DNA from 3 places in the Faecalibacterium sp. Marseille-Q4896 genome. Region 3 is predicted to be linked to each of the others. Evidence: riboswitches for the same ligand, from Rfam matches in the RefSeq annotation. Region 3 holds a riboswitch; each other region holds the start of a gene.
What was found. Region 3 has a riboswitch for thiamine pyrophosphate ahead of thiW (energy coupling factor transporter S component ThiW). Riboswitches for the same ligand answer to the same signal wherever they lie in the genome.

Region 1 (7,519 bases), on a different contig from region 3:
TGGTGGCAAACAGGAATACGATGGTGGAGTAGGTGATGCCGGATGCGATCAGGCCTGCGTCGCTGGTGAACCGGCGCAAAAAGCCCGGCATGATGACAATGCTGACAATGGTGATGAGAATGCCGTGCATCAGGCTCAGCGCCATACCGTGGGTGGCGGCAGTCTCGGCCTTTTTGTGGTCGCCCGCGCCAAGGTACAGTGCGATCATGGCATTGATGCCGATACCGAAGCCGATGGCGATGGCGTTGGCAAAATTCTGGATCGGGAACACCAGCGACAACGCAGTCATGGCGTCTTCGCTGATGCGGGCCACGAACAGGCTGTCCACGATGTTGTACAGACTGTTCACCAGCATGGAAATAACATTGGGCAGCGCCATGGATACCAACAGCGGCAGCACCGGTTTTTCTTTCATAAAGGTCTCGTTCATAGTGTTTGCATTGCTCCTGTAGAGAAAAGGAATGAATTACTGCAGCCGCGGAATCGTCAGGGCGAGACTGCTCGAAGATAAAAGCAGACGCAAAAAAGCCACACAATGGCTTTTTTGAAGTCATTGTGTGGCGAAAAGTAGCATACTGCTGTAAAAATCCACACGAATTTTATTAACTGTAGGATAACACGGCTTCCGGCAGATGTCAAGAGGTCAAACAGATAAAGTATGACTTTTATAGACTTGACCATTTTTCACCGGGAGGCTAAAATAAAAATAGATACTTTATAAAATAAGGAGAATCCTGCCATGAAATGGATGATCGCATCCGACCTGCACGGGTCGGCGTTTTATTGCAAAAAAATGATCAAAGCGTTTGAGCGGGAGAGAGCAGACCGGCTGCTTTTGCTGGGGGATCTTTTGTATCACGGCCCCCGCAACGACCTGCCGGAGGGCTATGCCCCGAAGGAGGTCATCCCGCTCCTGAACGGGCTGAAGCCGGCGCTTTTGTGCGTGCGGGGCAACTGTGACGCTGAGGTGGATCAGATGGTGCTGGATTTTCCCATTCTGGCCGACTATGCGGTGCTGCCGGTGGGCAGGCGGCTCGTTTACGCTACCCACGGTCATGTGCACAACCTGAAAAACCTGCCACCGCTGGTTCCGGGGGATGTCCTGCTGCATGGCCACACCCACATTCCGGCGTGGACAGAGTTCGGCGAAGGCAATCTCTACCTGAACCCCGGTTCTGTGAGCATCCCGAAGGAGGGGAGTGCACATAGCTATATGACACTGGAAGGGGAGACTTTCCTTTGGAAAACGCTGGAAGGCGAAGTGTACCGGGAGCTGGAGCTGTGATGGGGGCAATGGAGCTGGAAGAGAAAACGGTTCAGATCCGGGATGATTTCGACCCGGACAAAATTCTGGAAAGCGGCCAGTGCTTTCGCCCCCGGAAGCAGGCGGAGGGCTGGTATCGGTTTGTTTCCGGGAGACAGCTGCTTTACCTCAGACCACTGCGCAGCGGAACCTACACGGTGCGGTGTGAGCCGGGCACATGGGAAACCTTCTGGCACGGTTACTTCGACCTTGGCCGCAGCTATGCCGCCCTGCGCGGAAAGCTGGACAGCCGGGACGACTTTCTGCAGCGTGCCATGGAATATGGCCGGGGCATCCGGGTGCTGCGTCAGGATGAGTGGGAGATGCTGGTCAGCTTCATCATCTCGCAGCGAAAGAGCATCCCGGCTATCCGCAGGGCGGTAGAGCTGCTTTCGGAGCGGTTTGGCGAGCGGCTGGGCAGCGATAGCGAAGGGCCGGTGTATGCGTTCCCGACGGCAGAAGCGCTCTGCTGTGCCGGGGAGCAGGCGCTGCAGGAGTGCGGTCTTGGCTACCGCACCCGCTACGTGCTGCATGCGGCGCAGCAGGCGGCAGAGGGCACACTGGACCTGAAGAAGCTGGCTTCCCTGCCCGATGAAGCACTTTTTGCCCGTTTGATGGAACTGGACGGTGTGGGCAAAAAGGTGGCAAACTGCGTGTGTCTGTTCGGCTATGGCCGTGTGGGCCGTGTGCCGGTGGATGTCTGGATCGAACGGCTCATCCGGGACGAGTTTGCCGGGCAGGACCCGTTCCCGCAGTTCGGGCTGGAAGCAGGCATCGTGCAGCAGTACCTGTTCTTTTATAAAAGAAGCGTGGGATAAGAACCGCGGAGCCGCAGGCAGGAGCGTAGGACCATCCGCTAAGCAAAAAAGGCAACGGCTTCCTCTGTTTGAGGAAAACCGCTGCCTTTTGATCATTTTACTGCCTGCTTTAACCGTTCCAGATCTTCTGCATCCGGGTGAGAAAGGGCGTTGTCAAAATTCTCGATCAGTGCATCCAGATTGGGCAGATGGATCGGCTGCTTTTTCATGCCCTCATACCGCTGGCGTACCGAAAGCGGCATCTTGCCCTGACACATATAACGGCCGAAGACCGTGTTGCTCCTGTCCAGTGAACGCTCCACCTTTTTCAGGATCTTGTTGAAATACTCCTCACTGCCGCCAAAGCCGGCGGTGCCAAAAAGGAAGATATTTTTGCCGTGCAGCTGCTTCAAAAAGTCCAAAGTGCTTTCGTCAGCGTTTCCCTTGTCTGTCCAGAAGCCCACATAGAGGTCGTCTGCTTCCATGGCAGCAGGGTCCGGGGTGCCAAAATAGCAGCAGTTTTCCTGTGGCAGACAGGCGTGCAGCGTGTCTGCCAATAATTTTGTGTTGCCTGTTTTACTGCTGAATACGATCGCGTAGCTCATAGTTTCTCCTTTGGTCGGTAACAACAAAAAACACCACACGTTTCCGTGCGGTGCTTTTCCTTCTGGTGGAGAATACCGGGATCGAACCGGTGACCTCTTGCATGCCATGCAAGCGCTCTCCCAGCTGAGCTAATCCCCCAGATGTTTGTGCCGTGCCTGACGACAGGAGTAATTATACCAGCGCTTTGCCGGATTGTCAACAGCTTTTTTGGGATTTTCTGCAAAAAAATTCCCGCCGGGGAAATGCCCTTCCCGGCGGGAAAAATGACTGCGAAAAAACTTACGCTCTTGCGTTCTGCGGGTCGAAGATCTGCGGTGCGACACGGATCAGGATCACCACAAGGACCGTGGTCAGAATGGCTTCGGGCAGCATGTAGGTGGCGTTGTACACGGCACTGTACAGCCAGCACAGACCGTCCACGCTCATGTTGGAGATGCCGGGAAAGCCGATTTCGGTCATCCAGCTGAAAGCGTAGTCGTAGTCCTTCCAGACGATGTAACCGGACAGAAAGCTGCACAAAAAGCGCAGCAGGCACACCACAAAGGCGCTGACACCGACACCCACGGTGCGGCTGCGGAAAGGCTTTGCGATCAGGCAGGCAAAGCCCAGAACCGTGAAGGCCAGAAGGTAGTCCAGCAGCACGCAGCCCACCTGTGCCGTGAGGGTCTGGCAGTATGCCAGATTGCCAAGGCCCTGCACAAGCTGGATCAGGCTGTTGACGAAAGCGGTCATGATGCCCCACTTTGCGCCGTGGCGGTAGCTCATTACCAGAATGGGCACCATGCTGAACAGGGTGATGGAACCGCCGTGGGGCATGAGCGGGATCTGGATCATGCTCAAAACGGTGGACAGGGCGATCATCAGCGCACCCTCCACCAGAATGCGGGTTTTGGAATAGGTTTTGGTCATAGGGATTCCTCTTCTCAGAACAATAGTACACAAAAACAAAATGCGCCCGCTTTCCAGCAGGCGCACGGGGTTTGTGAAAGAACGGACAGTTCTGCAAACTCCCACGCCGGCATTGTCCGGTCAGGTAAAAGGGTACTCCGCAAAACGCGGATCTCAGCCTTTCGGCACCCCTGTTTTTATGTCCATGCAAAAGTATAGCGCGTCCGGCGCAAAAGTCAAGCCCCGGCGGAACATATCTGCCCCGGCCTGTGCATAGGCTGTACCATAAGTTCACAATGGGAGGAGTCTGGATATGAAGGGAGACCCCGAACAGAGGGCGGTACAGCTGGGCGAATATATCGCGGCCAACCGGGCCACAGTGCGTGCGGCGGCAGCGGTGTTCGGGTGCAGCAAGTCCACCGTGCACAAGGATGTTGCGGTGCGGCTGCGGACGCTGCAGCCGGAGCTGTTCCGGCAGGTGCGGGCGGTTCTGGCCTGCAATAAGGCAGAGCGGCATCTGCGCGGCGGTGCGGCCACCCGGCGCAAATACAGCCGCAGATAAAAGACGGCACACTTCCGAACAAAACGGAAGCTGTGCCGCCTTTTTTAGGTTCAGTCCCGGGTGCGGAACTGGCTCAGTGCGCCTTTTTCCAACCGGCTGACCTGTGCCTGACTGATGCCGATCTCCTGTGCCACCTCCATCTGGGTCTTGCCCTGCAGGTAGCGCAGCTCCATGATCCGCTTTTCCCGCGGGGTCAGCCCGGCCACGGTCTGCCGGAACTGCAGCCCGCTGATCCAGCTGTCCTCGCCGTCCGGGTCCCGCACCTGATCGATCACATACATCGCATCGCCGCCATCGGTGTACACCGGCTCTTCCAGACTGATCGGCTCCACCACCGATTCCAGCGCCGCCGTCACTTCCCGGCGGGTGAGCCCGGCGCTCTGGGCAATCTCGTCCATGGTCGGCTCGCGGCCAAGCTGCTTTTCCAGCGCTTCGCGGCTCTGCATGGCCCGGTAGGCGGTATCCCGCAGGCTGCGGCTCACCCGCAGGGCATTGTTGTCCCGCAGAAAACGCCGGATCTCGCCAATGATCATGGGCACGCCGTAGGTGGAGAAGCGCACCGGCTGGGCGGGGTCAAAATGATCGATGGCCTTGATCAGGCCGATGCACCCCACCTGAAACAGGTCGTCCAGATTTTCGCCGCGCTGGGCGAACCGCTGCACCACGCTGAGCACCAGCCGCAGGTTGCCTTCCACCATTTGTTCCCGGGCTGCTGCATCACCGGCGTGGGCGCGGGCCAGCAGCTCCCGTTTTTCGGCTTCGGTCAGCACAGGCAGCTTTGCAGTGTTCATGCCGCACAGCTCCACTTTGTTGTACATCCAAACGCCCCCGGTCTGTTTTGATCTTCACCGGGAGTATGGGATGCGCAGCGGCATTGTATGCGTGGAAAAAACTGTGCGCTTTCCCGTTTGGCAGGAAAGCGCGGCAAAATATTGTTTTTTGTGCGGATCTATGATATGCTGTATTTGCGGCGGCAACGCCGCCATCAGGCGCTGTGCCCACAAACGCAGGCGGCTAGTCCTTACCGGTACTTGGGTGCCGGCTAAAGACGATTTTTTCTTGAAGATCTCGTTCTCCCCGGATGTCCAAGGGCGGAAAGGGGGGATGCACCATGACGTTCGAACAGGTCGTGCTTCTGCTCACGCTTCTCGGCGGAGCAATCTACGTTACGTTTGAAATTACATGGACTGTTTCTCACAGTGATGACAAAAAGAAAAAATGACCGCCTCGAGTCCCAATCCGAGCGGTCATCTTTTCTTGACTAATCCGGTAAGGAACTAGCCGTTTGCAGGGCCAGCGCCTTTTGTAGCTTTATTATACGCGAATCAGCGTGGATTGTCAAGCCCAGCGGGCGGCAGTCCGCGTTTTTTCACCTCACTCGTTTTCCAATTGTACTTTTAAGGTGTGGATGATCCGTTTTTCCAGCCGGGAAATGTAGCTTTGGCTGATGCCCAGTGCGTCGGCGGCCTCCTTCTGGGTGCGCTCAATGCCGTCCGCCAGACCAAAGCGCAGCTCCATGATCTGCCGTTCCCGCGGGGACAGGCTGTCCACGGCCCGGCGAAGAACGGCGCGCTCCGCATCTTGTTCCAGCCGCTGGCTGATCTGGTTCTCATCACTGCCCAGAATATCAGAAAGCAGCAGCTCGTTGCCGTCGCCATCCACGTTCAGCGGTTCGTCGATGCTGGCTTCCTGACGGCGGTTGGAGCTTTTGCGTAAGTACATCAGAATTTCATTGCCGATGCAGCGGCTGGCGTAGGTGGCCAGCTTGATGCTGCGCTCCGGCGTGAAGGTGTTCACCGCCTTGATCAGCCCGATGGTGCCAATGCTGATCATGTCCTCGGCAGGCACACCGCTGCTTTCGTACTTTTTGGCAAGGTACACCACCAGCCGCAGGTTGTGGGTGATCAGGTCGTCCCGGGCAGCGGCATCGCCTGCAGCCATACGAGCCAGCAGGACCTTTTCCTGTTCCGGGGTCAGGGGCGGGGGCAGGCTGGGCGCGCCCGCCAGAAAATGTGCGCCGCCGCAATAGCCCAGCCGTGCAAGGAGCCAACGCCAGAACCGGTGCAGAACATGAAACATGAATACCCCTCCTGTACATCTATAAGTATCGATCGCATCAAACGCTTCTCAGCGGATGCCCAGCTGTACGGCCAGTTCGCTGCCCAGCAGAGCTGTCCATGGCTGCTGTGTTTCCGGGCGGCAGAATGCGGCCAGAATGCCCGCTGCACTGCCTTTGCTGGTGCGCAGGGCCTTGGCCGGAACGGCAGGCAGCACGCAGTGCCCGGCAATGGTGGTGCAGGGCACCAGCCGCACCCGCAGCTCCGGCGGCGGTGCCGTGCCGCAGGCAAAATAACGGTCCAGAAATGTGCGCAGCTCCTGCGGCAGGGCACTGCGCACGGCGGGATAATAGACCAGAACCACTGCCTGCCCGGTCAGCGGGTCCTGCACTGAGAAGCCGGTGTCGCAGAAAGCCTGTACGGAGAGGGCTGCACCTTCCAGCTCCAGCACGGCGGCAAAGCAGCGGGTGCCTGCACGGCCAAAACAGAACAGTACACCGCGCAGCACGGCAAGCACTGCACCGCAGCATAGCAGCAGCCGGCCCGGAGACAGCGGCAGATAGACGCAGAGATTTGCGCTTTGCACTCCGGGCAGCAGCACGGCTCCGCACAGCAGCAGGTTCAGCAGCAGATACCACATACACAGCTGCACAAAATTGCGCAGGCCCGGCACACCGTAAGCCGCAGCTACAGCAGCACAGCAGGTGAACACCTTATAAAGGAAAGCTGCAGGGCCGGGCAGCTCCGGCAGCAGAATGCCCAGCGAAGCTGCTGCCGCTGCCGCACTGCCCGCCATCAGCCGCAGGCCGCTGCACTGCCGCGCACACAAAAGCCCTGCGCCCAAAAGCAGTGCTGCTGCGGCCAGAAAGTTCGTCAGCAGCAGTTCGTCCAGATAGATCACGGTTTTCATACACGATCCCTTTCAAATTCCAGTATCTTCCAATTCTGCAAAAAACCATGTCGCTGTGTGCAAAAAAGCGGCTTCTGTAAGAATTTTGAGACCGGATTTTCACAGTCTATCACATTTTTCACATTTTTTTCAAAAAAGTACTTGAACATTTCTGGAAAGTGTGGTATATTATTGCCATCCTAGTAAGGGACGTAAGCCAAACAAATGGCTTGCAAATATCTTTCTAAATTTGAAGGGAGAAATTCATTATGATGATGCCTGCAAACTTCTCTGCTGTTGCAGAAAACGAGATGACCTACGTTGTTGGTGGTAGCCTGGTTGATGTCCTGGCTCCTGCTATGACCACTGCTAACTGGCAGAACGTTTCCGCTAACGTGATCAAGATCGTTGGCAACG
Region 2 (7,519 bases), on a different contig from region 3:
GACGGTTCTGTGCTGGAAGTGAACCATGTGGACGAAGGCCAGCCCACCGAGTTCTGGTACGCCGAGGTGGAGTACCCCACGGTGGAAGCAGCCCTTGCATGGCAGCCGGAAAGCTGCGGCCTTGGCGATTACCTCAAGGATGAAGTGACGAACCAGCCCGGCCAGAGCATGGGCGAATACTGGGTGGAGACAAGAGGATGAAAAAAGTAAAACTCAAACTGGAACTGCAGTACAACTCCCCGGTGATCCTCACATTTTTCCTGCTGTCACTTCTGGTGCTGTTCCTCGACCAGTGGACGGACGGGTGGACGACGATGCATCTGTTCTGTGTCTACCGCTCCTCGCTGAAGGACCCGCTGTTCTACATCCGGCTGTTCGGCCATGTGCTGGGCCATGCCAGCTGGGACCACTTTCTGAATAACATGCTGCTGCTGCTCGTTGTTGGCCCGCCAATGGAAGAAAAGTACGGCAGCAAGCCGCTTTTGTGCGGCATGGTGTTCACCGCTCTGGTCACCGGCGTGCTGCAATGCGTGCTGTTCCCGCGTTCGGGGCTGCTGGGCGCGTCCGGCATCGTGTTCATGCTTATCATGCTTTCGTCGCTGGCGGGCTTCTCCGGCGGCATCCCGGTCACCATGCTGCTGGTTGCAGCGCTGTACTTTGGTCAGCAGGTGTACGATATCATTTTTGTGCACGACAATGTAGCAAACTTCATGCACATTGTGGGCGGCTTATGCGGCACTGCCTTTGGCTACTACAGTGCGTTGCACAGCCGCCGCAGGCCGGCAAAAGCGGTGAAGTTTTCCAGCACGAACAGCCGCCGGAAGCGCTGAACCCACTGTGGACATAGGCTGATTTTAAAAAATTTGCAAACAGGTATTGACAAACGAAAAATCCGTGGTTTAATATAGCCAAATTCAATACACTAAACCGTTGAAGCGGAGATAACGGCGAACCATGCCTGTACAGAGAGCCTGCGCAGCTGAGAAGCAGACCGGAAACAGTTCGTCAAGGAAAGTGTGACTTTGCGTTATATTTTCCCGAAATGGACCGCTGAGGGTGCAGGGAACTGCGGAGAACTTTCGCCGCACAGTATTCTGCAACGTAGGGCATACGTCAGTTGCCGGGGATGTGTTGGCATCCCGCCAAGTGCATGGGGTCATGCCCATGAAGTCAGGGTGGCACCGCGGATAGAAGGCCAAATTTTATTCGTCCTTGACAGAAGAGAGTTCTTCTGTTAGGGGCGTTTTTCTTTTCCACTCCCTCGGCAGAAGAGCCGGGGGAGTTTTTGTTCTACCGGGAGGGAAAAAGCCATGAAGATACGGCCCACACTGGACGAAGTATGGAGGGTTAAAAAATGATCAAGGAAGCCATTGTGAAGATCGTCAGCAAACAGGACCTGACCTATGACGAAGCCTATGCCGTGATGAACGAGATCATGAGCGGCGAGACCACTCCCACCCAGAACGCAGCTTTTCTGGCGGCGCTTTCCACCAAGAGCGCCAAGGCTGAGACCACGGACGAAATTGCGGGCTGCGCCGCCGCCATGCGCGACCACGCCACCAAGGTGGACACCGGCATGGATATCTTTGAGATCGTTGGCACCGGCGGCGACAACGCCCACAGCTTCAACATCTCCACGCCGGAGCAGGCAGCAAAAATGACGGGCATTGCCGATGGTGCCATTGTGGGCTCGGCCATCATCAAACTGCTGGAACAGTACGGCAAGGATGCACCGGAGCACATTGGCGCATATGTAAAAAGCATGAAGGACGCTGTGCGGGAATACACCATTTAGTGCAGCATAGGGCTCCCATGTTTCCGGCACGAAGGCTCATGCCTGCGGCTGCGGCCACGAAACCCTGAACAAAACAAATGCACCCGGTTGCTGCGGTTCTGCCCACAGGCCGGGTGCATTTTATATTTTAGGAAAAATTACAGGTCACTGCGCGGGGAAGCTGCCATGGCCCAGAAGTTCAGCTCGTGCTCCGAGCAGGCATGGAAGATCTCGCGGCAGCGGGCAAGGCGCTCGTCGCTCAGGCCTTCGCAGACTTTTTCTGCAAACGCGGCCCAGTCGCGGCAGGCCGCCTCATAGCCCTTGTCAGCATAGTCCACCACCAGCGCACCATAAAGGGTATCCTGCACGGAAGGCTTTTCTTCCAGCAGTTTCTGGAAGATCCAGCCATAGCTCAGCATACAGGGCAGGCAGGCCATCATACACTCGGCCGCGCCATCGCCATTTTTGGCGGCTTCGATCATAGAGTCCACATAGGCACGGTTCTCCGGCCGCAGCGGCAGGCTCTGGATGCCTTCATCGGTCAGTCCAAAGTGCTTGAGATAGTGCAGGCGGGCTGCATCCTCGCTCTCATTCACGAAGGAAAGCAGGGAATAGTAGGTGCGGATGGTCTGCATATCCTTTGCCTTGGTCATGCCCCAGGCAAACACCTTGGCATATTCCCGCAGGTAAAGACTGTCCTCCACGATGTAGCCCTTGAAGCAGGCTTCATCCAGTGTGCCATCCGCAAGGTGGGTCAGAAATTCTGAGTGCAGACATTGCTCCCACACAGGCAGACTTTCCTGCACCAGCTGCTGCACAAAGGTCTGCTCACTCACCCACAAACTCTCCCTTCAGTGCAAACATATGGTCCATCGGGCCGGAGCCGTGGCCCAGATCCAGCATGGCAGAAAGACAGCCGGAAATGTAGGCCTTTGCGCGCTCCACAGATGCATCCAGATCATAGCCCTTTGCCAGATTAGACGCAATGGCGCTGGATAGGGTGCAGCCGGTGCCGTGGGTATTGGGGTTTGCAATGCGCTTGCCGCGGAACCATTTGCCGCAGCTGTCCCGCCACAGAAGGTCGTCGGCATCGTTGATCTGGTGGCCGCTCTTGCACAGCACGGCACAGTGGTATTTCTCGCTGATCAGCTTTGCAGCGGCCTCCATTCCGGCCGCATCGGTGATCTTCATGCCGGAAAGGATCTCAGCCTCCGGAATGTTGGGGGTGACCACCTCTGCCATGGGCAGCAGTTTTTCGGTCAGTGCCTGCACGGCATCGTCCCGCAGCAGCTTGGAGCCGGAGGTGGCAACCATCACCGGGTCCACCACGATATGCTTTGCGCCGTAGGTGTGCAGCTTTTCGGCGATCACACCGATCAGCTCTGCCGAGGATACCATGCCGATCTTGACGGCATCCGGGTAGATGTCGGTAAAAATGGCGTCGATCTCCTGTGCCAGAAATTCGGGCGTGGCTTCAAAAATGCCGGTCACACCTGTGGTGTTCTGGGCAGTCAGTGCGGTAATGGCGCTCATGGCGTACACGCCGTTTGCAGTCATGGTTTTGATATCGGCCTGGATGCCAGCACCGCCGCTGGAATCGCTGCCGGCAATCGTCAATGCAGTTTTCATGGTTACAACTTCCTTTGCAAAAAATGCGGAAATGCCCGCAAAGAGGCACCTCCGCACTTTGAAGCAGCAGTATCTCCCTACGTTGGCATTGTCCAAATCAGGTCACAGGTCTGGGCAAACAGCCCACTCTCAGCCTGCTTTTGCAGGCTCCCTTTTTCTGCGTTCAAGAATACCACAGTGCCGCTGCATTTGCAAGGGGATGGCCCTTTTCAATCGGCCCGCTGCGTGGTAAAATGGAAAAAACAAAGGGGGAAATACCATGAACATCACGGTCTATCTTGGAGCAAATGCGGGCAATGATCCTGCGCTGGCGGAAGCTGTCCGGGAACTGGGCAGCTGGATCGGTGCAAACGGGCACCGCCTTGTGTACGGCGGCTCCCGCAGCGGCCTGATGGGTCAGCTTGCCCAGAGCGCGCTGGACGCAGGCGGCACGGTGACCGGTGTGGAACCGCAGTTCTTTGTGCAGCAGGAGCTGCAGCACGATGGCCTGACCGAGCTGATCGTCACCAAGGACATGACCGAGCGCAAGACGAAGATGATCGAGCTGGGCGATGCCTTCATCGCATTCCCCGGCGGTACCGGCACGCTGGAAGAGATCGCAGAGGTAATGTCCAAGGTCTCGCTGGGCCAGTTGGACGCGCCCTGCATCCTGTATGATCTGAACGGCTACTACGACAGCCTGAAAGCACTGCTTGCCAAAATGATCGAGAAAGGCCTTTCCACGCCGCAGCGCCAGCAGGGCATCCGATTTGCGGCGAATCTGGAAGAGATCACAACAATTTTGAATAAAGCCTAAAAGGAAACGCTTCCCCGGCCGGGAAGCGTTTCCTTTTTATATCATTCTCCCAGTGCAGTGCGGATATTTGCAAGCACCTTCTGGCTCAGCAGCACAAAAGCCTGCTTGGTGCGTCCGGCAGAAACATTCGCGCAATGCACATTCTCACGGGCAAAGAAGTCTTCGCCCACCGGGCCGGCAGCGGCACGGGTGTCACAGAAGAAGTGGGTGCCCGGCAGAGCAAGCCACTGTTCCAGAGCAGCAGAGTCAAAGCCCGGGCCGATGGAGGTGTTGAACAGCACCTTGCCTGCGCCCAGCTGCGCAAATTCGTCCTTGCCCAGCAGAAGGACATTTTTGTTCAGGCAGGTGAACACCACCTCGCTCTCGGTCAGCAGCTGTGCCAGCGGCTTATAGGCCATGCCCACAGCTTCGGCATCCGGCTTGCGGGTGCGGCTGTAATAGGCAATGTCGGCGCCCATGAACTGCAGCGCGTCGGCGATCATTTTGCCGGACACACCCAGCCCGATGATGCCTGCCTTCAGCCCGGTGATCTCCACCGGCTCGTCCCGCAGCATGGGCATCCCAAAACCGTGCAGGATGCCGGTGAGCTCATGCAGGACGTACTCCACAACGCCGCGGTCGCCGTAGTCCCGGATGCCCAGCACTTTGATGCCGCGGGTGCGGGCGTAGGCGATATCCACATTGGCGCTTTCCTCAGAATACAGGCTGCAGCACATGCCGATGTAACGGATATTCGGGCAGCGCTCGATCACATTTTTGCCCATGCGGGAGGTGTAGCTCAGAAGTACAGCATCGGCATCTCCGATGCGCTGCACGATCTGGTCATCGCTGGCCGGGATATCGCGGTACAGCACCACTTCTTTTGCGTACTGATGCAGCGCTTCCTCGGCGGAAGGAATCAGGCTTACCGGCTCAATGGCCACCAGTTTGTTGAACATCTGCAAAGCCCTCCTTTAGTAGAAGCATACAGGGGAGGAGAGGTTGCGCAGCAGGGCAACTACGCTCCAACCGGCAATGGCGCTGGTGGAAGAGCAGATATCCACCACGGCCTTCACGCCCTCGATCTCGGCGGTGATGCGGTGGTCGTCGCCCACCCAGCCGGGTACCGAGTGCATGGTCACGCCGGTGATCTCCGGGCCGGTGGTGGCCAGCGAGGTGGCAACAGCCACATTCACGCGGCGGGGGAAGGTGGCAATGGCCTGCTTGGCATTGCCGGTGAACACGGTGGTCTTTTCGGTATCGGTCAGCAGGTGGTCGGCCCATACCGGCGTGTTGCGGAAGCCCTTGGCTCCGGTGTGGGTCTCAATGCCTGCCGTCTCGGCCAGCTTCTGCGCCTCGGCCATCAGAGTGACGGTCTGCAGCACATCAAAGCCGCCAATGGCACCGCTTGCCAGATGCACCTTGGCACCGCCCTCCACGGCAGCGGCCTTGACCTGCTCGTAAAAATCAAGGTCCGCAAAGGCACCAATGGAAATAATGACCAGATTCACGCCTTTTTTCAGTACAGGCACAGCCATGGCGCGCACAGCCTCCACCGAAGCGGTCTCCACGATGTACTCCGGCTCCAGCGCCAGCAGGGCATCCACATCGTCACACACGGCACAGCCCACCGTTTCGGCAGTCTTTTCCGCCGAAGCACGGGTGCGGCTGGTCACGCCCACCAGCTCATAGTCCGGCAGCAGACCGTTCTTCCATGCGTTGGCCACAATGCCGCCCAGAAATCCGCAGCCTACAATGCCAAATTTTGTTTTCATATCCTAAACTCCTTTTTCTGCTTTTTCCAAAGAAAACAGCTTTCTGCTTTTTCCAAAGAAAACAGCATATTCCATTAAAGTATATCATATCAAAACAAAAAATGATATAATAAGGCGCAAGAAAGGAGAAGGCTATGTCGAAAACAAAGGAGCTTTTCTGGACGTTTTTCAAAATTGGTGCGTTCACGTTTGGCGGCGGCTATGCCATGGTGGCTTTGCTGCAGAATGAATTTGTGGAAGAGAAAAAGTGGGTGACAAAAGAAGAATTTCTGGACATGGTGGCAATTGCGGAGTCTACGCCCGGCCCGGTGGCGGTGAACAGTGCCACCTACATCGGCTACAAGATCGAGGGTACGGCAGGTGCGGCAGCGTCCACGGTGGCGGTATGTCTTCCGTCCTTCGCGGTCATTTATCTGATCTCGCTGTTCTTTGACCAGTTCCTCCGCCTTTCGGTGGTGGCAAGTGCGTTCCACGGCATTCAGGTGTGTGTGATCTATCTGATCCTTTCCGCCGGACTGAAAATGCTGAAGCAGCTGGAACACAGCGTCTTCAATATTGTCATCCTGACCACGGTTGCGGCAGCGATGGTGGGCTGTTCCATTGCAGCAGTGTCATTCTCTTCCATTTTTTACATCCTGTTCAGCGGTGCGGCCGGGCTGCTGGTGTATGCAGTACAGCAGCTGCGGAAGGGGGAGAAGAAGCCGTGATCTATGTAGAACTTTTCTGGAATTTCCTCATGATCGGTGCGTTGTCCTTCGGCGGCGGCTACGGCATGATCTCGCTGGTGCGGGAAACGGTCTTAGGACACGGCTGGCTGACGGAAGGCGAATTTCTCAGCTTCATTGCCGTGTCGGAATCCACACCCGGCCCGCTGGCCATCAATATGGCCACCTTCATCGGTGCTTCACAGGGCGGCTTCTGGGGCGCGCTGTGTGCCACGCTGGGTGTGGTGCTGCCGTCTTTTGTGATCATTCTGCTCATTGCATCGGTGCTGCAGAATTTGATGAAATATGCCGGTGTCAATGCAGTTCTTGGCGGCGTTCGTCCCTGTGTGGTGGCGATGATCCTGGCAACTGCTGTCAACATGGCGCTTTCTACGCTGGCCGGGTTTGCAGCGGACAAGGCAGGCATTGCACCGGATCTCCGTTCCATTGTGGTGTTCCTGCTGCTGTGGGGGCTGCATGCCCTTTGCCGCCGGAAAAAGGGCAAAGCACCATCGCCCATTGGGATGATCCTGCTCTCTGCAGGACTGGGGATCCTGTTCTGGGGAATATAAGAATAAGCATTGCACGCTGCCTGAGGGGCATCCTGCTTCTGATGACAGCTTCTGAAAAATGCGCCGGGAGGTTCCCAATAAACCTTTCCGGCGCATTTTGCTGCAAAAAAACCGGGCACAGAAAAAGTTCCGTGCCCGGTTTGATCGTTCCTTGAACTAAGAGTGCTGCCTGAATTATGCGGCAACAGAAGAAGCAGCTTCGCTGGAAGCAGCCTCAGAAGAAGCGGCCTCAGAAGAAGCGGCCTCGCTGGAAGCAGCCTCAGAAGAAGAACCGTTCTCCTCTGCAACAG
Region 3 (7,519 bases):
CGCCATTTATCCCGCAGCCATCGTGCTGATCCTGCTTTCCTTTATGCCGGGCCTTGAAAAGCACCGGGCGGTGTATCCGCTGTGCATGGGCCTGACCGCCCTGCAGAGCATCGCCGCTGCGCTGCCGCTGGGGGCAGTATCTGCCGCCGCCAACGCTCTGCCGCTGGGCAGCATGGGCTTTGGCTGGGTGCTGCCTGCGCTGGTCGGGCTTGTAGGCGGGCTGCTTTTAAACAAATCTGATCTGCAATAAAATAACCTGAAAGGCCCGGTTCCCATGTTACAGGGAGCCGGGCCTTTGCTATTTACTGCAGTTTTTTGCGTTTTTCGTAGTCGTTCAGGGCGGCAAGCGCTTCCTTTGCCATGGGCACCAAGGCTATCATGTTGAAAATGGTCATCAGGCCAATGCCCACGTCGCCCAGATCCCACACCACCGTGTAGGCCTGCATACCGCCGATCACCAGCATGGCCAGCGCGATCAGCTTATACACGGTCTGGCTCCACCAGTTGTCGCCGCACAGATAGGCCACATTGCCGCGGGCATAGTACAAAACGCCCAGAAAGGTGGAAAAGCTGAACAGCGCCAGCGTGAACGCAATGAACACGACACCAAAGCCGCCCAGATGGTACTGCAGGGCAGTCTGCAAAAGGTCCATGCCCGCAAGTCCTTCTGTGATCTCCTGCGGCACCAGCAGCATCAAAAAAGCCGTGCAGCTGCAGATCACCACCGTATCGATCAGCACGCCCAGTGCCTGCACAAAGCCCATCTTGACCGGGTCGTCGCACTCTGCGGCGGCAGCTGCACAGGGTGCCGAACCGCTGCCCGCTTCGTTGGAGAACAGGCCGCGCTTGACACCGTTCATCAGCACAGCACCAAAGCCGCCAGCCACGGCCTGCCGCAGACCGAACGCTTCCGCAAAGATGCGCCCGAACACCGCCGGGAGCTTGGGCAGGTTGAACAGCACGATGCCCACGGTGATGACAAAATAGCACACCGCCATGATGGGCACCATCACGTCCAGACTTTTCACGGTGGCATTCTTGCGCAGCACGATCACCGCCGCAATGGCCGTGAGCACCAGTGTGGTAGTAAGCGGCGGAATATGGAACGCATTTTCAAACGCAGAACTGACCGAGTTGGAGATCACCTGACTGATGCCGCACCAGCAGATGAGACCAGACACCGCAAACAGCGCCGCTACCACAGAGCGTTTGAGCTTTTTGCCGCGCCTGCGCTCCGCCAGCACATGCAGATAGTAGGCCGGGCCGCCGCGCCAGCCGCCGTACAGCGGGTCGGGCTGGCGGTATTTCTGGGCAAGGGTGGATTCGATAAAGGAGGTGGACGCACCCAGAATGGCAGTGACCCACATCCAGAACACCGCACCGGCACCGCCTGCAGAAACAGCGGCCACCACGCCCACCAGATTGCCCATGCCCACGCGGGTGGCGGTGGAAATGACCAGCGTCTGGAAGGAGGAAAGGCCGTCCCTGCCCTGCTTTTTCTCGCACACGGCGGCGATCATATCCCGGAACAGCCGCACCGGCAAAAGACGGGTGCGGCAGGTGAACCAGATGCCCGCCGTGAACAGCAGCACCACCATGAAGGAAATGCCGATGCCGCCGCCCAGCGGGATGGTGAACAGGTCGCCCCACAGCAGGCGATAGACGGATTCGATAAGATTTACCAGCAAGGCAGATTCCTCCTGTAGATCAATGGAATGAAGACGATAACTTCATTATAGTACAGTACAGAAGAATTGTAAAATCTAAAATATTGATAGAAATAATCGATGGAACAGGATAACTTGACAAATCACATAGCTTCGATTATACTACAAACAGAAGGGGCGCTGACTGCAAAGGTCAGCTTTCCATCCCGTTAGTCAAAAAGATTGACCGCTCGAGTTGGGGAACTGTGAGGCGGTCAATCTTTTTTGTTATCATCGCTTTTCATCTGGGAAAACTTTGCCATGACCTCAACGGTCAGACGGATCACATCCACGACCAAGCTCAACAACGCGAGAATGAACGTGAGCAATGCGAGAGTCTCCAGCAGATTCATTCGATATCCCTCCCTTCGCCTTCAAGGCTCCGGGCAGGGTACTTTCAAAAAAGTTTCCTCCCGGACCTCTGCTTGTTCTATGTAGAAATAGAAAAACCAGCGATACGGGATAGAAAGCATGACCACCAATTTTGCAATCAGCGCCTTATTGTTATTTTAACACAATCTTTTTGGAATTACAACACAAAAGCCGCCCGGCGGTCATACCGGGCGGCGGAGGAAGATGCGCGCTGCTGCGCGCAAAACAGAAGATTTTTACAGAATGTCGATGTACTCACCGGCCAGCGCCTTGTTCATGCTACGCACGGCACAGAATTTGCCGCACATGCTGCAGGTGTCGCTGTGGTCGTCCTCCGGCAGGCGGGCATCGCGGATGGCCTTTGCGGTCTCCGGATCCAGTGCGCAGGCGAACTGTGCATCCCAGTCCAGCACACGGCGGGCATCGCCCATCTTATCGTCGATGTCCCGGGCGTGGGGGATGCCCTTGGCGATATCGGCGGCGTGGGCAGCGATCTTGGAGGCCACGATGCCCTGCTTCACATCGTCCACATTGGGCAGAGCCAGATGCTCGGCGGGGGTCACATAGCACAGGAAAGCTGCACCGCTGGCTGCAGCCACAGCGCCGCCGATGGCAGCGGTGATGTGGTCGTAACCGGGGGCGATATCGGTGACCAGGGGTCCCAGCACATAGAAGGGTGCGCCCATGCAGATGCTCTTCTGCACCTCCATGTTGGCAGCCACCTGATTCAGGGGCACATGGCCGGGGCCTTCCACCATCACCTGCACGTTGTGTGCCCATGCGCGCTTGGTCAGCTCGCCCAGACGCACCAGCTCCTCGATCTGGCACACATCGGTGGCATCAGCCAGACAGCCGGGACGGCAGGCATCACCCAGCGAGATGGTCACATCGTGCTCGGCGCAGATCTCGCAGATCTCGTCAAAGTGCTCGTAGAAGGGGTTCTCGTTGCCGGTCATGCTCATCCATGCAAACACCAGAGAGCCGCCGCGGCTGACAATGTTCATCTTGCGCTTGTGCTTGCGGATCTGCTCGATGGTCTTGCGGGTGATGCCGCAGTGCAGGGTGACAAAGTCCACACCGTCCTCTGCATGCAGGCGCACCACATCGATGAAGTCCTGTGCGGTCAGCTCAGCCAGATCGCGCTGGTAGTGGATGACCGAATCGTACACCGGCACGGTGCCGATCATCACCGGGCACTCGTGGGTCAGCTTCTGACGGAAGGGCTGGGTGTTGCCGTGGCTGGAAAGGTCCATAATGGCTTCGGCACCCATGTTGACGGCGCTCATCACCTTCTGCATCTCCACGTTGTAGTCCTTGCAGTCGCGGGAGACGCCAAGGTTCACGTTGATCTTGGTGCGCAGCATGGAGCCGACGCCCTCGGGGTTCAAACACTCATGGTGCTTGTTGGCGGGGATGGCAACCTTGCCCTCGGCGACCCACTGGCGGATCTCCTCGGTGGTGCGGTATTCCTTTTTTGCCACGATCTCCATCTGCGGCGTGATGATGCCCTTGCGGGCAGCATCCATCTGAGTGGTATAAGTCTGCATACGCTCTGTTCCTCCAAATGACAGTTTATCTCTGAACAGCAGGGTGCTGGTCATACAAGGGTAGGGAAAGGCAGCCGTCATTCAGAAAAAACAGAACGTTCTGGATGCCGGCACCTGCGCAAAATACGCTTTTCATGTTGGTTTTCTCCATGAATTTTATAACGCGGCCCAAGGTGGTGTCCCCGGTTTGCCGCGGGATCGGTCAGATGATCTGCTCGGAAAGCGCCTTCAGCTCCCGGCACTCGGTCTCGATGTCGTCTGCTGCAAAGATGGCGCTCACAAGGGCCACGCCATCCACACCGGTACCCTTGAGCTGCAGGATGTTCTCCTTGTGGATGCCGCCAATGGCCACCACCGGGATGTCCACGGCATCACCGATGGCCTTCAGGGTCTCGTGGGGCAGAACATCCACATCGGTCTTGGTGTGGGTGGCAAAGGCTGCGCCCACACCAAGGCAGTCTGCGCCGTGCTTGACGGCTTCCCGTGCTTCCTCCACACTGTGGACGGAAACGCCGATCATCATTCCCTCGCCCACACGAGCGCGCACCTGCGCTGCGGCCATATCCTCCTGCCCCACGTGCACGCCCTCGGCGTGGCAGCGGATGGCAATGTCCACATTGTCGTTCACAAAGAACGGCACGCCGTAGCGCTGGCACAGAGCATGGATCTCCACAGCCTCTTTCAGAAAAGCTTCGTCGTCCAGCTCTTTTTCACGCAGCTGCACACAGGTGACACCGCCTTTCAAGGCGCTCTCCACCTGTTCATAGAGGGTCTGTTTGCCCACCCATGCGCGGTCGGTGACGGCATACAGAAGCATGTTCTGCTTATCGCACTTCATAGTTTGCTCCTTCTTCCAGCTGATCCGGGGTCATATTGTAAATGGCATCGATGATATAATTGCGGTAGGTGGAGTTGCCGTCCAGCGGGGTCAGGCGCTTGTGGGCGGTCTCGCCCGCAAGGCCCATGGCGCACACTGCAGCTGCAGCGGCTTCCAGCGGATGGCCGGGGTTGGCGGTGACGAACGCCGCCGTCAGGGCCGAAAGCTGGCAGCCCGTACCGGTGATGCTGCTCATCATGGCATTGCCGTTGCGGATGCAGTAGGCTTTTTCGGCATCGGCCACGATGTCGATGGCACCGGTAATGGCAATAACGGCACCCGTCTGGGCTGCAAAGGCCTTGGCAAAGGCCACGGCAGAATCCAGATTTTCCTCAGTAACTTTATCGGCCACATCGGCATCCACGCCCTTGGTGGTTCCCGCGCCGGAGGCCAGCGTTTTGATCTCTGAGATGTTGCCGCGGATCACGGTGAACTTTACGTCCCGGAGCAGGCGGAAAGCCGTGTCGGTGCGCAGGCGGGATGCACCCGCACCCACCGGGTCCAGCACCACAGGATGGCCCAGCTGGTTTGCCTTTTTGCCCGCCAGTAGCATGCTGGTGATGGTGCGGCTGTTCAGGGTGCCGATGTTGATGTTCAGACCGCCGCAGATGGTGGTGATGTCCTCCACCTCGGCAGCATCGTCGGCCATGATGGGCGAAGCACCGCAGGCCAGCACCATGTTGGCGCAGTCGTTCACGGTGACGTAGTTGGTAATGTTATGGATGAGCGGGCAGGTGCGGCGCAGGTTCTCGAATTCTGTTTTGAACATTCGGGTGCCCCTCCGTCAGGAAAGACTGTTCTGCATGGAGCGCAGTGCGCCGGAGCGCTGCAGGCTGTACACCAGCACGCCCGCAATGATGGAACCCACTGCAGTGGAGATGAGGAACGGCACGATGTAGGCATAGAACGCGATGTCGCCAGCGCTCTTGCCCATGAGGAAGATGGCCACCGGGTAAGCGCACAGACCGCCCAGAATGCTGGTGCCGAACACCTCGCCCACCATGGTGGCAAGGATGTTTTTGGTCTTATGGTACACAAGGCCGCACAGCAGTGCGCCGAACATGCTGCCGGGGAAGGCCATCAGGCTGCCCAGACCCAGCAGGTTGCGCAGCAGCGAGGCCACAAAGGCCACGCCCACGCCCCACCACGGGCCAAGCAGCACCGCGCAGGTCACATTGACCATGTGCTGGATGGGTGCACATTTGCTGCCGAACATGGGGAAGCTGAATACGCTGCCCACCACGCACAGAGCGCACAGCATGCCGGCCAGCGCCAGCTTTTTCACAGAGAGTTTTTTCATAAGGCAAGGCTCCTTTCCAAACCTGCGGAAGCAGCAAAAACCATACAGCGCCTCCGCAAACAGCCCGCACCCGGTGCCAGACCCGGCGCAGGAACTATAAGAAGCGGTCGAGACTTGCTGGTCTCCTCTCACGCCGGAACACGGCTTCCCATCGCTGACGGTCACAAAGCTCAGGGCGCTCCCCCTCAGCCCGCTGCGGCACTTCCGCAGAAAAGTACAAGGTATCCTCCTTAATGGTAATAGGTACACAACAAAAAACAGGAGACACCTTCCGCGGTGCCTCCTGCAAAAAATCATCCATTCTGACTTCCTACGGCGGCATTATCCGCATCAGGTAAAAGGGTCGAAGTTTGGATACTTCCTCTCAGCCTGCTTCACAAGCTCCCCTGTATTTGATTGTGACTGTATTCTACACCCTTTGCGCACAAATTGCAAGAGGGGGCAAAGGCGCGCACAGCGGTGCAAAACGTTTTTCACGCAGTTTTTGGGGCGTTTCACGCAGGTTTTATTGAAAAAGAAGGTGAAATATGGTATTTTCAAGGTGGACGCAGCACGGATATTGTTCTGGTCTGCACCAATGATACACGAATGGACGGTGGCCTGGGCCTTACCATTACGGGTATGCGCAATGTTACAATCACGGGAAGCAATGCAAAAGGCTCGATGCTGGTGTGGAACACCGCAGGCAGGCCCGAACCCGCAGGCGCACCCGCCTTTGCGGATGTGACCGACCCTGATATGGCCAAGGCCGCACAGTGGTGCACCGAGCAGGGCACCATGGCTGCCAAGGGCGACCGCTTTGAGCCCGAAGGCTGGGCCCCGAAGTTCAAGGTGATCGAAGTGTGGAACAAGGCGTTCCCCGCAGCCTGATGCCGGCAGTGTGGATGCCGTGCTCGGTTCGGACCTTTTCCGTGAAAATGGGGCTGTTGCAAAATAGCTCTCTGAAAAAATCATGAACAAAACCCGGAACCTTTTCTCGGCCAAAACGGCTCAAAAAGGGTTCCGGGTTTTTGATATTATGCTATTTCCACCTTATCCGTTCCACCCTCTGGCAGAGGGGTCCAGCATTTCGGTGGCAGAGTAAATGAGGGCGTTGCAGATGGCTGCAGCTACATTGCTGCCGCCCTTGCGGCCCATGGCGGCGATGGCAGGCACGCCGTATCGCTCGCAGGCGGCAAACAGTACTTCCTTGCTTTCCACCACATTCACAAACCCCACCGGCACGCCAATGACCAATGCAGGCCGCAGACCGGCTTCCATTTCCTCCGCAATGGTCAAAAGGGCCGTGGGCGCATTGCCAATGGCCAGAATGGCCCCCGGGTGCTCCCGAGCAGCGCGGTGCATGGCGGCAACGGCACGGGTGGTGCCCGCCTGCTTTGCGGCTTCGGCCACAGCGGGGTCTGCCATGTAGCAGATGGCTTCACCGTTCAGTTTTTTCAGGCCCGGCTTTGTGATGCCCGCAAGCGCCATATTGGTGTCGGTAACGATGAAAGCACCCGCGTGCAGGGCCTTGACTGCGGCTTCCACCGCGCCGGGTGTAAAGCGCAGATTTTTGGCATAGTCGAAATCCGCGGTGGTGTGGATGACCCGCTTGACCACCGCAGCCGTCTCCGGCGGCGGGGTCAGGCCCAGCTCGTCCAGTTCCCTTGTGATAATGGAGATGCTCGTCCGTTCAATGTCGGCGGGCAGATGATGCTGCGGTGTCATGTGTTGTCTC

Region 1: it holds a riboswitch for thiamine pyrophosphate, as region 3 does, so the genes downstream of both, J3348_RS06505 (energy-coupled thiamine transporter ThiT) here and thiW (energy coupling factor transporter S component ThiW) in region 3, are expected to answer to the same signal.
Region 2: it holds a riboswitch for thiamine pyrophosphate, as region 3 does, so the genes downstream of both, thiD (bifunctional hydroxymethylpyrimidine kinase/phosphomethylpyrimidine kinase) here and thiW (energy coupling factor transporter S component ThiW) in region 3, are expected to answer to the same signal.

Annotation. Positions count from the first base shown of each region.
Region 1 is NZ_JAFREG010000003.1:63,598-71,116, reverse strand. Features, by position in the region: gene J3348_RS06530 (MATE family efflux transporter) at 1-430, opposite strand, end outside; gene yfcE (phosphodiesterase) at 740-1,285, shown strand; gene J3348_RS06520 (DNA glycosylase) at 1,285-2,121, shown strand; gene bilS (flavodoxin family protein BilS) at 2,214-2,705, opposite strand; tRNA gene J3348_RS06510 (tRNA-Ala) at 2,769-2,844, opposite strand; gene J3348_RS06505 (energy-coupled thiamine transporter ThiT) at 2,986-3,615, opposite strand; TPP riboswitch at 3,698-3,797, opposite strand; gene J3348_RS06500 (sporulation transcriptional regulator SpoIIID) at 3,908-4,156, shown strand; gene sigG (RNA polymerase sporulation sigma factor SigG) at 4,207-4,974, opposite strand; gene J3348_RS06490 (sigma-70 family RNA polymerase sigma factor) at 5,531-6,235, opposite strand; gene J3348_RS06485 (sigma-E processing peptidase SpoIIGA) at 6,284-7,123, opposite strand; gene J3348_RS06480 (hypothetical protein) at 7,372-7,519, shown strand, end outside.
Region 2 is NZ_JAFREG010000001.1:344,559-352,077, reverse strand. Features, by position in the region: gene J3348_RS01960 (CYTH domain-containing protein) at 1-201, shown strand, start outside; gene J3348_RS01955 (rhomboid family intramembrane serine protease) at 198-830, shown strand; gene J3348_RS14355 (tryptophan synthase subunit alpha) at 1,355-1,795, shown strand; gene J3348_RS01940 (TENA/THI-4 family protein) at 1,933-2,610, opposite strand; gene thiD (bifunctional hydroxymethylpyrimidine kinase/phosphomethylpyrimidine kinase) at 2,603-3,403, opposite strand; TPP riboswitch at 3,460-3,567, opposite strand; gene J3348_RS01930 (TIGR00730 family Rossman fold protein) at 3,663-4,199, shown strand; gene J3348_RS01925 (D-isomer specific 2-hydroxyacid dehydrogenase family protein) at 4,241-5,137, opposite strand; gene J3348_RS01920 (aspartate dehydrogenase domain-containing protein) at 5,153-5,953, opposite strand; gene J3348_RS01915 (chromate transporter) at 6,088-6,660, shown strand; gene J3348_RS01910 (chromate transporter) at 6,657-7,229, shown strand; gene J3348_RS01905 (hypothetical protein) at 7,404-7,519, opposite strand, start outside.
Region 3 is NZ_JAFREG010000002.1:82,897-90,415, forward strand. Features, by position in the region: gene brnQ (branched-chain amino acid transport system II carrier protein) at 1-250, shown strand, start outside; gene J3348_RS04335 (alanine/glycine:cation symporter family protein) at 303-1,688, opposite strand; gene J3348_RS04340 (hypothetical protein) at 1,922-2,059, opposite strand; gene thiC (phosphomethylpyrimidine synthase ThiC) at 2,315-3,625, opposite strand; gene thiE (thiamine phosphate synthase) at 3,828-4,463, opposite strand; gene thiM (hydroxyethylthiazole kinase) at 4,450-5,271, opposite strand; gene thiW (energy coupling factor transporter S component ThiW) at 5,287-5,802, opposite strand; TPP riboswitch at 6,093-6,200, opposite strand; gene J3348_RS04365 (hypothetical protein) at 6,391-6,672, shown strand; gene J3348_RS04370 (precorrin-8X methylmutase) at 6,835-7,509, opposite strand; gene J3348_RS04375 (cobyric acid synthase) at 7,506-7,519, opposite strand, start outside.